Regions from separate parts of the Paenibacillus sp. FSL R5-0486 genome, predicted to be linked through region 1. Evidence: riboswitches for the same ligand, from Rfam matches in the RefSeq annotation. Region 1 holds a riboswitch; the other holds the start of a gene.

What was found. A riboswitch is a leader RNA that binds a small molecule or an ion and turns the genes downstream of it on or off. The one in region 1 is predicted to bind cyclic di-AMP.
Region 2: linked by a shared signal. The riboswitch ahead of MKY01_RS00150 (3D domain-containing protein) and the one ahead of MKY01_RS10665 (C40 family peptidase) in region 1 are both predicted to bind cyclic di-AMP.

What each region holds. Positions count from the first base shown of each region.
Region 1 covers NZ_CP150237.1:2,342,424-2,350,110, reverse strand. The annotation lists tRNA gene MKY01_RS10675 (tRNA-Leu) at 104-187, opposite strand; gene pelA (pectate lyase) at 364-1,326, opposite strand; cyclic di-AMP (ydaO/yuaA leader) riboswitch at 1,745-1,876, shown strand; gene MKY01_RS10665 (C40 family peptidase) at 1,882-2,346, shown strand; gene MKY01_RS10660 (carboxymuconolactone decarboxylase family protein) at 2,420-2,749, opposite strand; gene MKY01_RS10655 (hypothetical protein) at 2,892-3,110, opposite strand; gene MKY01_RS10650 (hypothetical protein) at 3,230-3,559, opposite strand; gene MKY01_RS10645 (xanthine phosphoribosyltransferase) at 3,657-4,238, opposite strand; gene MKY01_RS10640 (membrane protein) at 4,443-5,498, shown strand; gene MKY01_RS10635 (glycosyltransferase family 4 protein) at 5,634-6,764, opposite strand; gene MKY01_RS10630 (GNAT family N-acetyltransferase) at 6,958-7,506, opposite strand; gene MKY01_RS10625 (hypothetical protein) at 7,613-7,687, opposite strand, start outside.
Region 2 covers NZ_CP150237.1:28,880-36,566, forward strand. The annotation lists gene rsmI (16S rRNA (cytidine(1402)-2'-O)-methyltransferase) at 1-602, shown strand, start outside; gene MKY01_RS00135 (AbrB/MazE/SpoVT family DNA-binding domain-containing protein) at 885-1,139, opposite strand; gene MKY01_RS00140 (HD domain-containing protein) at 1,457-2,734, shown strand; gene MKY01_RS00145 (TatD family hydrolase) at 3,068-3,838, shown strand; cyclic di-AMP (ydaO/yuaA leader) riboswitch at 4,080-4,333, shown strand; gene MKY01_RS00150 (3D domain-containing protein) at 4,607-5,791, shown strand; gene rnmV (ribonuclease M5) at 5,947-6,492, shown strand; gene rsmA (16S rRNA (adenine(1518)-N(6)/adenine(1519)-N(6))-dimethyltransferase RsmA) at 6,497-7,399, shown strand; gene yabG (sporulation peptidase YabG) at 7,459-7,687, shown strand, end outside.

The sequences.
Region 1 (7,687 bases):
CTAAGCACTAACCTCTTGAATACTCATCACTAAAGTTAGTGTTATATCAAAAAATGCAAAAAAAGACTCCTTAAGCGTTAGCTTAAGGAGTCTTTTTTTTAGATGCGGTCGAGAGGACTCGAACCTCCACGGGGGTTAGCCCACACGGACCTGAACCGTGCGCGTCTGCCAATTCCGCCACGACCGCATATTGTATCTCCGTCATCGATATCGGCGACAAGAAATAATATATCATGCGTAATCTATCATGTCAACACTGAAAATAATAACAATAAAGCCCGAATCAGACGTCCATGTCGATTCGGGCTTTACCTTTAACTGCTGCTAATAGTTTGGTTCATTAATACGGAAGCATACTACAAATTACAGCTTGGAAGGCCAGTTGCCATACCATGCATAACCGCCTCTTCTTTCTTTATCAATATCACTTAATTTGTATTTTACTACCCCGTCACGACCAATAAAGATTGGTTTATCCGTTCCGATCTCATAGAAGCGTGCCCAAATTGGTGCAGCTTTGGAATCAGCGATAATTTTACTATCTCCATTAGCTCTTTCATACTTGTAACCCGTAATTTTCACTTTGTTAAACCAAGCCTCCGCTCCTTTAATGGATGCGGTAATTTTAGCGTTAGCAGGTCTGGTTTTTAGAAATTTAACAATCGTTACACTCTCTCCAGCTGTCAGCGATGGCACTTCGTAGATTCTTGCGCTCGCTGGTTTAAGAGAGCTGGAATCATGTTGTTGTCCCCATGCTGTCAGCTTACCACCTGAAACGACCTGTGTATTCAGAATCGCCTCAACACCTTTGGCAACTGAATTTTTACTGCGGTTAGCAAGTGTGCTGTCGATAAATGAGAAATCACCTTTGCGTGCTGCTACTTCATCCAGCATGATCATTACATTAATCATGGCATCATCATTGTAAGTGATGTGCTTGTGGTATCCGGAGCTTTGGTAAACTTGTGGCCACCCGCCGTTTGAATACTGCATGTTGATCAAAAAGTTAATTCCTTTGATTGCAGCTGTGGAGTAACGCGGATCATTCGTCTTTTTAAATTCCTTCGCCAATCTTCTAATTTCTGAGTATGTAGCCTTGTTGTCTATCGTGGACTTTGCCCACTCTCCACTTGTCTGTTTATAATCTTTTCTCCAACCTCCATCCGGTAGCTGGTTCTTCAAAATATCAGAAATACTCGCTGTAGTACCCGACGCATCTGCAGCAGATACCGTCCCTAAAGGGAGAACTGCCATTCCAACTACTGAGAACACCATCGTACATGCCAGGACAAAAGTAATTATTTTCTTCGCTTTCAAATGTAACACTCTCCTATGTTCGTTTTTATAAATCTTCCACTTCTACTTTACCTATGATATACGCCCCAAACCTCCTTTATTTGTATTTATCGCATAATAAAATCAATTTTAATCCAATATGTGGATTGGATAATCAGATAATATGCAAAAAAACGATTTTTGTCAATATATGCAACTTAATGAATATAATCTCTCTAATTCTACATAACGGGATAGTTCTTTTAACTCATGACAAACCTATTTATTTATCCAAATTCGTATTAAACGAACCAATAATGACGTTTTTGTCATGAATGATACCCAAACTTGATCCCTTCTTTCATATAAAAACCTTAATTCCGCTAACATTGAGGTATTACGAAGGGTTTTAAATGGGTTTGACAATTACGCATTTATGCAATATAGTTTCAAATAGTTACAAAAACTTAATTATTCATTGCCGAGTTTCATGTTTGAAAACGGGGGAACCAATTTGGGTGAATTATTCTTATACATAGGAAATATAGGGAACCTTCTACCGAACCCTTAGCTAACTCCGTAGGCATCGAAGGGAGAACATTGATTTTGAAAAAACTGATTATCTCCATTTTTGGAGCAGCTGTATTATTTACATCCGGGGCAACAAGCACAGAGGCAAGCAGTATCAACTCCGTAGTGAACAACATGACAGGTATTCCTTACAAATGGGGTGGCACAACTGTAGCCGGCTTCGACTGTTCTGGTTTTATGAGATATCTTTTCAACAAATACAGCATTGAATTGCCACGTACTTCGCAGCAGCAAGCCAAAGCAGGTACTCCCGTATCCAAGAGCAATGTTCGGACAGGTGATCTCGTGTTCTTTAATACAACAGGCAAAGGCATTTCACATACAGGTGTATATATCGGCGGCGGACAATTCGCTCATGCCTCCAGCAGTAAAGGTGTAAGCATCACGAAGTTATCGAATCCATACTTCAATGATCGTTATGTAACAGCACGTCGGGTAACTGGACAGTTTATGTATGATAAAATGTTAGGTAAAATGTGATTCACATACAAAAAGGCATCGGTTATTAACCGGATGCCTTTTTTGCACTTAAAAATGTATGTTGCATTGCTTACTAATGCAGCGCCTTCTGCACTCGCATCGCACCCTGAGACAGGGCATGTCCTCCACCAACAGCTCCAGCCACGGCTACGGTCTCCATAATCTCCTGATCTGTTGCGCCCTTAGCACGGGCTTCTTCTACATGGTAGAAGGTACATACCTCATTGTTGGCGAATAATCCAATGCCAAGCGCAATTAGCTGTTTTGTCTTCGCATCAATCACACCAGGTTGGAAACATTCTCCAGTAAACTCATGATACGACTTCACCACACCTGGCAGTACATCGCTTAATGCTCCAATCTGATCCTTGTAGGCATGAACTTTATCATTCATCAATGTCATGGCTTGTAGCACACCCTCTCGGCTATAGTTACAGATCTTCCTCACTGTACCTATCTTCTCTCCCCAGTGAGCCAATTATGCCAAGAAATCATGGTAATTCCAAACATTTAACGCTCATGGCCACTGCCATAATTATCAGCTGTTACTCACTAAGTGGACTCTGGCGCGGCTCGCTGAACAGCTGATAGCTGTAACCTCGGTCCAGCTTAACGACACGTCGATTCTGACGACGGATAAGTACCTGCTCGCCATCCCAGGCAACCACAATCCCCTTCACGTCGTTCGATTCCAGCTCGTCCCGTACGACTCTAACTTTCTCACCTGACAGACGCAGGGCGTCCAATTCTGTATCACTAATCATCTTCATGGCTCCTATATTTCAAATTTATTTACAAAAAGAGACCTAAATGAAAAGTCATTTAGGTCTCACGTGACTGTATTGGACTGTCATGTCATTCGAAATTATGTCCCGACTGAAAGTTACCGCTGCGCGTGCTCTTTGCTGTCGTTCTTCTCGAACCAAAAATCAAGCACTTTGGCGGACATCACACGTTCTTCAAGGTACTCCACTTGATGCGGTGTAAATTGTTCTTTCCAAGAGAAGGACAACTCTTCGCACAAGCCTACAATCGTCAGTAATTCTGACCAGGCAACATAGCGTTTGTACCAGAAAAATTGAGGATGTTCAATCATATAGGGATAAAGGTCATCGAATTCCGTATGTTTACAATCCAGGGCACGTTCAAAATGAACTTTCGATTCCGCCAGCTTATCATTAAAAAATTGTTCTGTTGCCGGTTGGTTCCCCATGGTGTTGCCTCCTCTCCCTAACATAACCCCATTATAAATGAAATCGGCGGTCATGCAAAGGCATAGTTCAAAAAATAGGCCCTATTCCTTTAAAATGTCACATTTCGTTATCGTCAAATTGTACTGTTCCATCGTTCAGGGAACGAATGCGTACCAAGGCTTCCACCGGAATACCCTGTTCACGAATCGTGCGTGCCCCTGCCTGGAAACTTTTCTCGACCACAACGCCGAATCCGACGAGTTCCGCACCGGAACGCTCGATAATTTTGATGACGCCACGAGCGGCATCTCCATTGGCAATAATATCATCAATGAACAAAATGCGGTCATTCTCATGAATGAACTCGCGAGATACCATAATGTCAGTTACAATTCCTTTGGTAAAGGACGGTACACGTTCACAGTAAGCATCAGGATCAGCCAGAAGTGTTTTTTTGCGACGGGCGAATACAAGTGGCACCCCCAGTTCATAGGCTACGGCAAACGCAACCGGAATCCCTGAGGATTCTACCGTGATTACCCGAGTTACTCCACTTTCACGAAAACGGGCAGCGAACTCACGTCCCATCTCCATCGTTAATGCAGGATCAATCTGGTGGTTCAACAGACCATCCAGCTTTAATACTTGATCCGAGATAACCACACCTTCTTGTAAAATTCGTTGTTTCAATAATTCCATGATTTGACCTCCCAAGCCTATCCTATGAGGTAAAAGTATCATATATCTATCTATAAGTTCAAGCGAAATTGCCTTGACGCTGTCCTTGGGACGCATTTCAAGCCAAAGCTCATTATCGATTGTCATGACTTTCGTGGGTCAAGCATACCTTGTACCATGGTACCCGCATGTCCAAACTATACAGGGGCCTGAGAGGGGAAACACATGAAACAGGCATTTCGGGTGCTGCAGATCGCATTTACATACATTGGAACGGTTGTTGGAGCCGGCTTCGCTACAGGGCAGGAAATTTTGCAGTTTTTTACCCAGTATGGCAAATGGGCCACCATCACCATAGGCTTATCCACCATGCTCTTTGTCTGGTTAGGTACCAAAATGATGCTGATCGCTCACGATACCGGGTCCCGCTCTTATGAGGATCTGAACAAACATTTATTCGGCCATAAGGCGGGCAAATGGATCACCTGGGTGACCCTTCTCATTCTCATTGGCGTGAACAGTGTCATGCTTGCCGGAGCAGGCTCCGTTTTTGTCGAGCATCTGGGTTTGCATTATCAGACAGGTCTGATCGTCACACTTGTAGGGACATATCTGCTTCTCGGTCGGGGCATTCAAGCCATCCTACAAATGAATAGCATCGTTGTGCCCATGATGCTCCTGTTATCTCTGCTCATGATCACCAGTACGATCCATCATCCAGGTGCTTCCCGATTCATCACACTGACGACAGACTCAAACCCTATTCAAGTGTGGCTGTCTCCACTATTGTATACTTCATTCAATCTGGTGTTGGCTCAAGCTGTTCTTGTGCCTGTAGGTAACCAGATTCGTAGTCGGAATGTGCTGAAGTGGGGTGGAGTATTGGGTGGAATTGGCGTTGGTTTCATGCTGATGGCAGCTCATTTTGCCATGTCAGCTCAGATGCCCGGCATCATCCAATTCGAAATCCCGATGGGCAGCATTGCCTTTCAACTTGGATGGGCAGTGCAATCTGTATATGTATCCCTTATTTTCATGGAAATATTCACTACCTTTGTAGCCGATATCTATGGAATGACCTTGCAACTGAGACAACATATACGTGTCCATCCCCGTTTCATTACATTAACCATTATGCTATTGTGTTACTCACTCAGCCAGTTTGGATTCAGTTCCCTGCTGTCCATCCTTTACCCCATCTTTGGAACTATGGCATTAATCTGGGCTGCCAAATTGGTACTGAACCGCTGGGGCACCTTTCGTAAACGCAACAATATATAAATCTCACGGTCCATGTATTTCATGAATATGAGCATCCGTTTGCCTTCTAACCACAATTCACCGCGGGTACTCTTTCCTTAAACATGACAAAAGGCCGCTGTTTATCACAGCGGCTCGCACTTTTTGCTCTACGTTTTAGGCTTGGCTAGGAAACTGAAGATACATCTTTTTCAGCTCATTGACTGATCTGCCGAGCGAGTAATGTGTTTTGGCTTTTTCACACGCTGAACGGGCAAGTTCATAACGATAAGCCGGGTCCAGCATCACCTTTTCAAGCGCTTCAGCTAATGCAGAAGGATCTTCTGCCGGTACAAGCAACCCATTACTACCGTTCTCGATCTGTTCCGGTATACCACCTACATCCGTACCCACAAGGGCAAGACAACTCAGCGCCGCTTCAGCAAAGACGGAACCAAATGCTTCTGCCCGTGAAGGAAGTACAAAAATATCAAAGAATGGCATGAATTCCTCAGGGTGCAGTGTGTAACCATAGAAGATGGTCTCATTATAGATCCCCAGTCGCTGCGCCAATTCTTCCAGGTCAGGACGAATCGGTCCATCTCCAATAATATGTAACACATAATCATGACCTCGACCCTTCAGTTCCGCACAAGCTTTGAAAAGAATATCCAACCCTTTTGCCGGAACAAGCCGACATACTGTGACCAGCTGTGGTATCGCATTATCATGAGGGATCGGCTTAAAGCGCTTCTCATCAAATCCATTGGGAATCACACCGATGACATCAGGTTCCTTCACGTAGGGAGCCAGATAACGGCGGAACGAATCCGACACCGTCAAAAGGCGCTCTGCCTGGTGTTCCAGCTCACCATATATCGCAAGCAGGAATCGATGCTCCGGTCCATCCGTTTCAATGCGTCCATTAAGGATTAATTCTCGTTCATAACTGGAGTGAATCGTCTGAATGAGGGGTGTATCCGGGAAAACTGTTTTCATCGCAAGTCCTGCAATTGGGTGGTGGGCATGGATCAGATCATAGGGCTTCTGAATACGCAGTTTGGTCCACCAAAGATAATCACGATATGTTTGAATATATTTTTGGACAACAGGACTATCCTGATATTCAGTCCAGTCAAACGTTTCGAACTGAACTTCCTCTCTGCCCTTATTGCGAATTCGCTTTGGCAACGAGAACAGATCCATTTCCCACCTCGGGGTTGTAAATCTCTCTTGCATATACGGAATCATAGAGGATACACCTCCGGGCTGCTCCGGAGGAAAGAAAAGCGCCTGCAGCAATTTCACCTTTAGTTTCCCCCTTTCTAACTTACGTACTGCTCTACTATCCATTATGACATAGGGAAGCCGGAACATCTATATTACGATAACTCGTATATACAACATATTCATGAAACGTTCCCCTCAGAAGCAAAAGCTTTAATTCAGCAGTCCATCGCTTGCGGTTGTCGTCAACATATTCATAGGATAGTCAGAATTCTCAGCTCAGTGGCTCCACGGGCTTCTCATATGTACTGTAACCATCGGTCACTCCCAAAAAAGTATACCCGTTCCGCGCGTAAAAGGCGTTCAACGTAGCATTGCTCGCTCCGCAATCTAACCGAAGATTATGTTTGCCTTCAAAATGTATGCCGCTGCTGGACCATTGCAAAATGGACCGTCCTAAACCGCTCTGAGCATATTTTCTTCGAATCGCTAGCCGATGCAGATAAATTGCGCCATCCTCGGCATGAGCTTTTGAACCCCAAAGATGAATATCCCAAGGACTTGGCTGAACCAAAAGGATGACCATCCCCGCTACATCCGCTCCTTTTTTGAATACAAACACATCCCCACGGCGAATCGCCCCTGCCGTATCATGTGAATCTTCACCTTTAAGCAAAGCGTTCCATTGGGAAGAACCTTGGCTCTGTAACCATTCGGCTGTCTCCACCAGCAGCGACATCACATCCTCCGTATCTTCCGGCTTCGCCTGAACCGCTTGAAAACCATCGTTAATATATTCGCTACTGATCCTGAATGAGTGCATCATTGTTCTCCTCCGCTTCCTGATCTCTTTTAAACTAATGGTACTATACCGGGAAATAGATTTTTCGTCAAAATGAGAACAAAAAAAGGTAAAAGGCGGTTGCCCTTTACCCATCTATTCTGGCTTCATCAATAATCTGATTTCGATACAACATCGTCAGGTGCAAGGTGTCAAACTCCAT
Region 2 (7,687 bases), 2.3 Mb from region 1:
TCGTCAGCGATGCCGGTTTGCCAGCCATTTCGGACCCTGGTTCTGACCTTGTACAGCTTGCACTGGAAGCCGGAATAACGGTCATTCCCATCCCGGGGCCCAATGCTGCGTTGTCTGCTCTGATCGTGTCCGGATTACCGACGGAGCGTTTTACATTCGGCGGTTTTTTGCCACGGGAGAAAAAGGACATGCGAAAAGTGCTGGAGGCTTTTGACGAATCCAACGGGACTTTGTTATTTTATGAATCGCCTCACCGTATTCGGAAAACATTAGTCCACCTTGAAGAAATTCTGGGTGATCGCTCGATTGTCCTGGCTCGTGAACTAACCAAGCGTCATGAGGAATTCGCAAGGGGTACTGTGAGGGAATGCATAGACTGGCTTGAAGAGCATCCACCTCTTGGCGAGTACTGCTTGCTGGTAGAAGGCATTAAGGAAGAGGAGCGTAAGGCTGAGCGCGAAGCATGGTGGCAGCTCATGTCACTCGCGGATCATGTCAGCCATTATGAGGGTGAAGGACATAACCGCAAAGATGCAATGAAAAAAACGGCTACCGATCGCGGTCTGGCGAAGCGTGATGTATATAATGCATTAATCGAGTAGTAATCTAACCAAATATCTTCTGTTGTGGGGAACACAACCTGAAAAGAAGCTTATATCCAACCTTAGTGGAATATTAAAAAGAGCAGAGTGGCTAAAAAAAATTCCGAACAAATTTCATCGTTCTCTCCCAGTTCGCGTGTGACAGAATCATTTTGGGTAATGGAACCCATAACAAGGAAAAAAAATACCTTCCGCGGTGGGGTTCACACCGGGAAGGTCATTAAGGAATATTAAAAAGGTTAGAAATAACAATTTAGATAAGTCCAGTATACCTGGTTTTTCTTATTTTGTCACAGGTGCAGGGATTTCGGAAATACATTCGTTACAAACAATTTTACCTTTGAAGTAAGTAACGTTCTCTGCATTACCACAGAAGATACAAGCAGGCTCGTATTTTTTCAACATGATGCGCTCGCCGTCAACGTAGATTTCCAGAGCATCTTTTTCACCAATACCGAGCGTACGGCGCAATTCAATTGGAATAACTACCCGTCCCAGTTCGTCCACTTTTCTTACAATACCTGTTGATTTCATCATTATAATCAGTGCTCCTCTCAGCTAACTATCTTTGTCATTATTCGACATTATTTTATGTTTTATGATACTCATCATACCAACGATTCCCAAATCAGTCAACCTTAAAATTAGCTTAAAATTAAGGCTGTTTTTCACAAGGTTACTGGTGGTAAGGGATTGGAAGCCGTTTTTCGCATTTAAACCTCAATGTCAGCTTTGTCGATTTGGAAAACGACAAAACTACTTCATTCGACAAAGTTCGTCATATGGTGTCGAATCTTAGATGAATCGCAGAGCTCAAAGCGTTAATATAAAAGAAATTAAAGGAGTGAGTCGACATGGAACAACGTTTAACGGAAGAGAAAGTATTCAAAGATCCGGTACATAATTATATCCACGTGCAAGATCCGGTTATATGGCAGTTAATTAACACCCCGGAATTTCAGCGTTTACGCCGGATTCGTCAACTGGGTACTTCTTACCTTACCTTTCACGGAGCAGAGCATAGTCGGTTCTCACATTCACTAGGTGTTTATGAGATCACACGCAAGATCATCTCTCAATTTGAAAGAAGTCATTATTCGGATTGGCCGAAGGAAGAAAAGATTGTAGCTCTGTGTGCAGCTCTACTTCATGATCTCGGGCATGGGCCATTCTCTCACTCCATCGAGGAAGCTTTTGACATGAATCACGAAGATTGGACTTGTCGCATTATTACAGGTGATACCGAAGTAGGGGCGATCTTAAGACGGTATGCTCCTGATTTTCCTGAGAAAGTAGCGTCTGTCATTCAAAAAACGTATGAAAAGCCGATTGTGGTGAACTTGGTGACCAGTCCGCTTGATGCAGACCGAATGGATTATTTGCTCAGGGATGCCTATTTTACAGGTGTAAATTACGGCACGATTGACCTTGATCGTATCCTTCGGATGCTGCGTCCTTATCATGGGCGGATTGTAGTCAAGGAGTCAGGCATGCATGCTGTGGAGGATTACCTAATGTCTCGGTATCAGATGTATTGGCAGATTTACTTCCATCCGGTAACTCGTAGTTCTGAAATTATATTGCGGCAAATATTCAAGCGAGCGAAAACACTCCTACAACATGGTTTTCAATTCCGCTTCATGATTGATCCACTCCCTCAATTATTTGAAGGAGAATTATCCGTGGATGAATATTTGCAGTTGGATGAAGCATTAATTCAGACGGCATTTACGCAGTGGCGCAAGGAGGACGATACTGTTCTGAGTGAGTTATGCGAACGTTTTATGGATCGCAAGTTATATAAGTATGTAGAGCTTGAACAGGTCGACTTGACAATGATGGAAGAGATTCGGGAAGCTTTTGTACAGGCTGGCCTCGATCCCGAATATGATCTTGAAATTGATTTTCCTTCGGATAATCCGTATGATGTGTTTCGTCCGGATGAATCCACAGATAAGCAGATTCTTCTTCTGGATCGACAGGACAATTTACGTGAGTTGTCAGAAGTATCTGACATTGTCCGTTCCATCAGTGGGCTTCACCGAGGGAAACATCATTTGTATTACCCGCAAAACAAGGTGGATGCGATTATTCACGAATTACCGTCACATATACGCCCCTATTTCTTGTAATCGTGTGAGTATAATCCGATGAAGAATTTCGATATCAAAACACTTTCTAAAAGAGCTATTTTTCATGATACAGTAATCTGCTTTAATGGGGAGTATATGTAGATCGACATAATTTTGTAAATGGAAGCAGGCAGAATGAGTACAATCAGCAATATATAGATCAGAATATCCGTATATCTTCTATATATTGTAGTTGTGAAGAAACAAACGTAATGATGTAATACACAGATTACCCAAAATGTTTTATGTATGAGTCATTAAATTATTGAATTTTACAAATTGGATTTTGAAAAAGAAGATAGTCGTTATTTCGACATGAAGGGAGATACAGACATGATGCTGTTCGACACACATACACATCTGGATGCACCACAATTCGACGAGGACCGCGAGGACATGATTCAGCGTGCTGTAGATGCAGGAGTTGGTCGCATGATCAACATTGGTTTTAACCGGGAGACAATTCCAACCACAATGAAACTCGCCGAAACATATGACTTTATATATGCAGCTGTAGGTTGGCATCCCGTAGATGCGATCACAATGCAGGAGGGCGATTTGGAGTGGATTGCATCTTTATGCAAGCATGAAAAAGTGGTTGCGATCGGTGAGATTGGATTGGATTATCACTGGGATACTTCACCAAAAGAAATACAGCATCGCGTATTACGACAACAAATTGCTTTGGCGCGTGAAGTGAACATGCCAATTGTCATCCATAATCGGGATGCGCATGAGGATATCATAAGAATTTTGCGTGAAGAGAAGGCGGGTGAAGTTGGTGGTGTGATGCACTCGTTCTCGGGCAGCTGGGAAACAGCAAAAAGTTGCCTCGATATGGGCTTCCATCTCTCCTTCGGAGGACCGATCACATTCAAAAATGCAAAGCAACCCAAAGAGGTGCTGGAGAAGGTTCCTATGGACCGGTTTTTCATTGAAACAGATGCTCCATATTTGACACCGCACCCTTATCGTGGGAAGCGAAATGAGACAGCGCATGTACGTCTGGTTGCAGAGGCAGCTGCGGAAATTAAAGGCATTTCGGTGGAGGAAATTGCTGCAATAACAACCAAAAATGCCATGGAACGATTTGGGATTCGTTAAAAAAACGAGCAAATGAGGTGAAAAAGGCAGGTAAGCGGAGGTAATTTGCCCTTTGATCCAAATAAATCAAGAATATTACAATATTTTAACCAAATATTCAGAAAAACGTACTTGATCAACGCTTTACAACATGCATCAAAACAGGATATCATCTTTTCAGTGAATTGTTGTGCGGAAAATTGGACAGATGTTCGGGGGATGAACAAAGGGACACTTTCCGATGAAACAACATTACTTTCATGAATCAGTCTCGCTGAGTCTCCGTTAACGGAGAGCGGGGGAACCAATAGGGCTTAAACATCGGTGTATTTGGCCGATGCGCAACGTTCGCTGACCCAAAAGCAGCGAAGGGAACTGCGAAGCCGTATTTGATTTCTTCTTTGGGTCTCGGGGTGAATTCAAGGGCGTCCGCCATGAGCGGGTGACCCAAGATAGGGCGGCTCTCTTTCGCCCGAACCCGACAGCTAACCTCGCAAGCGGAAAAAGAGAGGCAACCTCGTGCATGAATTTCCGATATTCAAAATCATTCGGAAGCCACGAAAGAGTTCCTCTTACACTCTTTCTTTGGCTTTTTTGTTTTTGAATAAAAGAAATATTGTCATCATACGGTAGGTATTCAGGAGGATGACATCATGTTGCGAAGATTGATTCATGGTGCAGAACCGGATTATGTTGGTCCAATCTGTGTTCTGTAGAAAATTTGGTATAGTCACGTCAAAGACATCATGCATTACTTTAGACGGCGAGGCTATGAAGGAGGACGGAGAAGTGGGCACATTCCAACCAGAAGAGACCCATGAGTCACGATCATCCAGTAAGTCTTTCGCGTTGCGGTGGAAGCATGAGAACATGCGTCAAATGGCATTGATCGCGATTTTCTCAATTGCGCTTACAATCATGATCTTGTTAGTCGTTTACGGTCAGGCCGGGAAACAAATTTCACTGGTTATTGATGGCAAAGCTCAGGTGGTAGAGACTCGTACAGGAATGCTTCAGGAAATGCTGGAGGAGCAGTCGATCACAGTCAGCCCTCACGATAAGGTATCCATGTCCATGAATGGGGCGTTAACAGATGGAGACCGAATCGTTATTGAGCGGGCCGTTCCAGTTAACATTACGGCAGACGGAGACACCAAGACTCTGTATACAACCGATTCATCGGTAGAAGATGCAATTCAAAAATCAGGTATTCAAGTTGAAAGTAATGATAAAGTGTATCCGGCGCTTGGAACTGCTATCAAAGCGGAGATGAAGATCCGTGTAGTGCGCGTAACAAAGCGTACAGTGGATGTAGAGCAACCGATCGCTTACAAAGTCATTAAAACGGCTGACCCTAGCTTGTACAAAGGTGATAACCGTGTCGTTGTGAACGGCAAAGAAGGCACAATTGTACAGCATATCGAAAAGGTATTTCAGGATGGAGAATTGGTCTCCAAAAAAATGGTCGGCAAATCTGTCGCTAATAATCGTGTAGATAAAGTGATCGCTGTCGGCACAAAAGCAAAACCGGTCGTGAAAGAACCTGAGATTCAGACCGTATCGGCTCAAACTTCAACAACCAAAAAGGCTACAACAACGAACTCGAAGAAAACATCTGCCTCGGGCAGCAAAGTGATTACCGTATCCGGGACTTCTTTTAAATACTCCAAAGTACTTAAAAATGTATCCATGACTGCTTACTCTTCCGAAGAGCCTGGCATTGGAACTAAAACAGCTTCCGGTACTCGTGTAACGGAAGGACGCACCATTGCGGTTGATCCCAAAGTCATTCCAATTGGCTGGTGGGTATATATCGAAGGTCTGGGATTCCGTCGTGCGGAAGATACAGGCGGTGCCATTAAAGGCAACAAAATTGATGTGTATTATGACAGTGTGAAGCATGCCCTGAATTTTGGACGTAAGAAAGGCAAGACGGTCTACGTGATCGGTCCGGTGAAGCCGGAAGCGAACTAAAATCGTTTTACTTTGAAATGGGAATGCTATAAAATAGTTGCATGAATGATTCATGCGGAATATGCGGCGGAGGAGTCTGAATTCAGTCTCCCCCGCCGTTTGGCAGAGAAGAGGATATTCCTCTTCTTTTTGCGTTAGAAAGGAAGAAATGGAACATGATAAAAGAAGTCATTGTGGTGGAAGGCCGTGACGACACGGTAGCTATCCGTCGGGCCGTGGAAGCCGATACCATAGAAACAGGTGGATCAGCAATCAACCAACGCATTCTGAAGCGGATTGCGCTTGCTCAGGAGAGACGGGGAGTCATTGTACTGACAGATCCGGATCATGCTGGCGAACGCATTCGAAAAATTATTGCGAACAAGGTGCCAGGCTGCAAACATGCCTTCATTCCGGAAGCCGATGCAACGCGCAAAGGGGACATTGGGGTGGAGAATGCCTCACCAGAGGCGATCCGTCATGCTCTGGCGCGCGTACATACTTCATACGAAGGTGCTCCGAGCCTGATCGATTGGGAGGACCTGATCGCGGCAGGACTTATTGTACATCCGCAGGCTGCTGCACGTCGCATGGAGATGGGCAATCTGCTGGGCATCGGATATTGTAACGGAAAGCAGTTCCATAAACGTCTCAGTGTATTTCAGATTACACGGGAAGAATTCTCTACAGCATTAGCGCAAATTGAACGTGAAGGATTGTGAGCATATGAAGAACATGGAAGAGACGATTGAAATTGCAACGCCCAAGCGTACGAAAGAGATTATTCAAAGACACGGATTCTCATTTAAGAAAAGTCTGGGTCAGAACTTTCTGATCGATCAAAATATACTGAACAAAATTGTTAATGCAGCCGATCTGGACGAGTCTAAGGGCGCACTGGAGATCGGGCCGGGTATTGGAGCCCTCACGGAGCGACTGGCTCGGGTAGCCGGTCCCGTCACAGCCGTAGAGATTGACCAGCGCTTGATCCCAATCCTGGGAGAAGTGATGCAGCCTTATTCGAATGTACGTGTTCATCATGGGGATGTGTTGAAGCTTGATCTGGCTGAGTTGTTTAATACGGATTTTGCATCCGTGGACAAAGTCAGTGTCGTAGCTAACCTGCCTTATTATGTAACGACTCCAATCATGATGAAACTGCTGGAAGAGAAGCTGCCGGTAGACAGCATTGTTGTCATGATCCAAAAAGAAGTGGCTGAACGCATGGCTGCTGCACCAGGATCAAAAGACTACGGTAGTCTAAGCATCGCAGTTCAGTACTACAGTATGCCGGAACTTGTGTGTATTGTGCCTCCTACGGTCTTCATTCCGCAACCTAATGTGGAATCAGCTGTCATTAAGCTGAAAGTGCGTGAGCAGCCACCAGTGGAGATTCCGGATGAAGCACACTACTTCGAAGTGGTACAGGCTTCTTTTGCCCAGCGGAGAAAAACAATCTCAAACAACTTGAAGGCACGTTTCTTCACAAAGGAGAACCGGGAACAGGCAGACATTCTGCTGGAGCAGGCAGGTATTCAACCGTCCCGACGTGGAGAGACGTTGAGTCTGCAAGAGTATGCCACACTCAGCACCGTAATGTGGGAAGCAGGGGTACGTGCAGCGCTGTAAAATTTGAATGAACCAAACCGGGTCTCTGCCCATACGATGGGGTAGAGGTGATTACGTTGATGAATATCGGAGACTTGGTCGTTCGGAAGTCATACGGCGGCGATGTGACTTTTCGGGTGGAAGGCCTCCAGTTGGATGCTGCGGTCATTAAAGGGACTGAGTTCCGGCTGATTGCCGATTCCCCGGTGGACGATTTGATACAGGTTCCCTACGAACCACAAAGCGCCAAGACCAGACAGGCGCATATTAAAGCACATCAGACCCTGTCCCGTCTGCAGCAGAATCGTA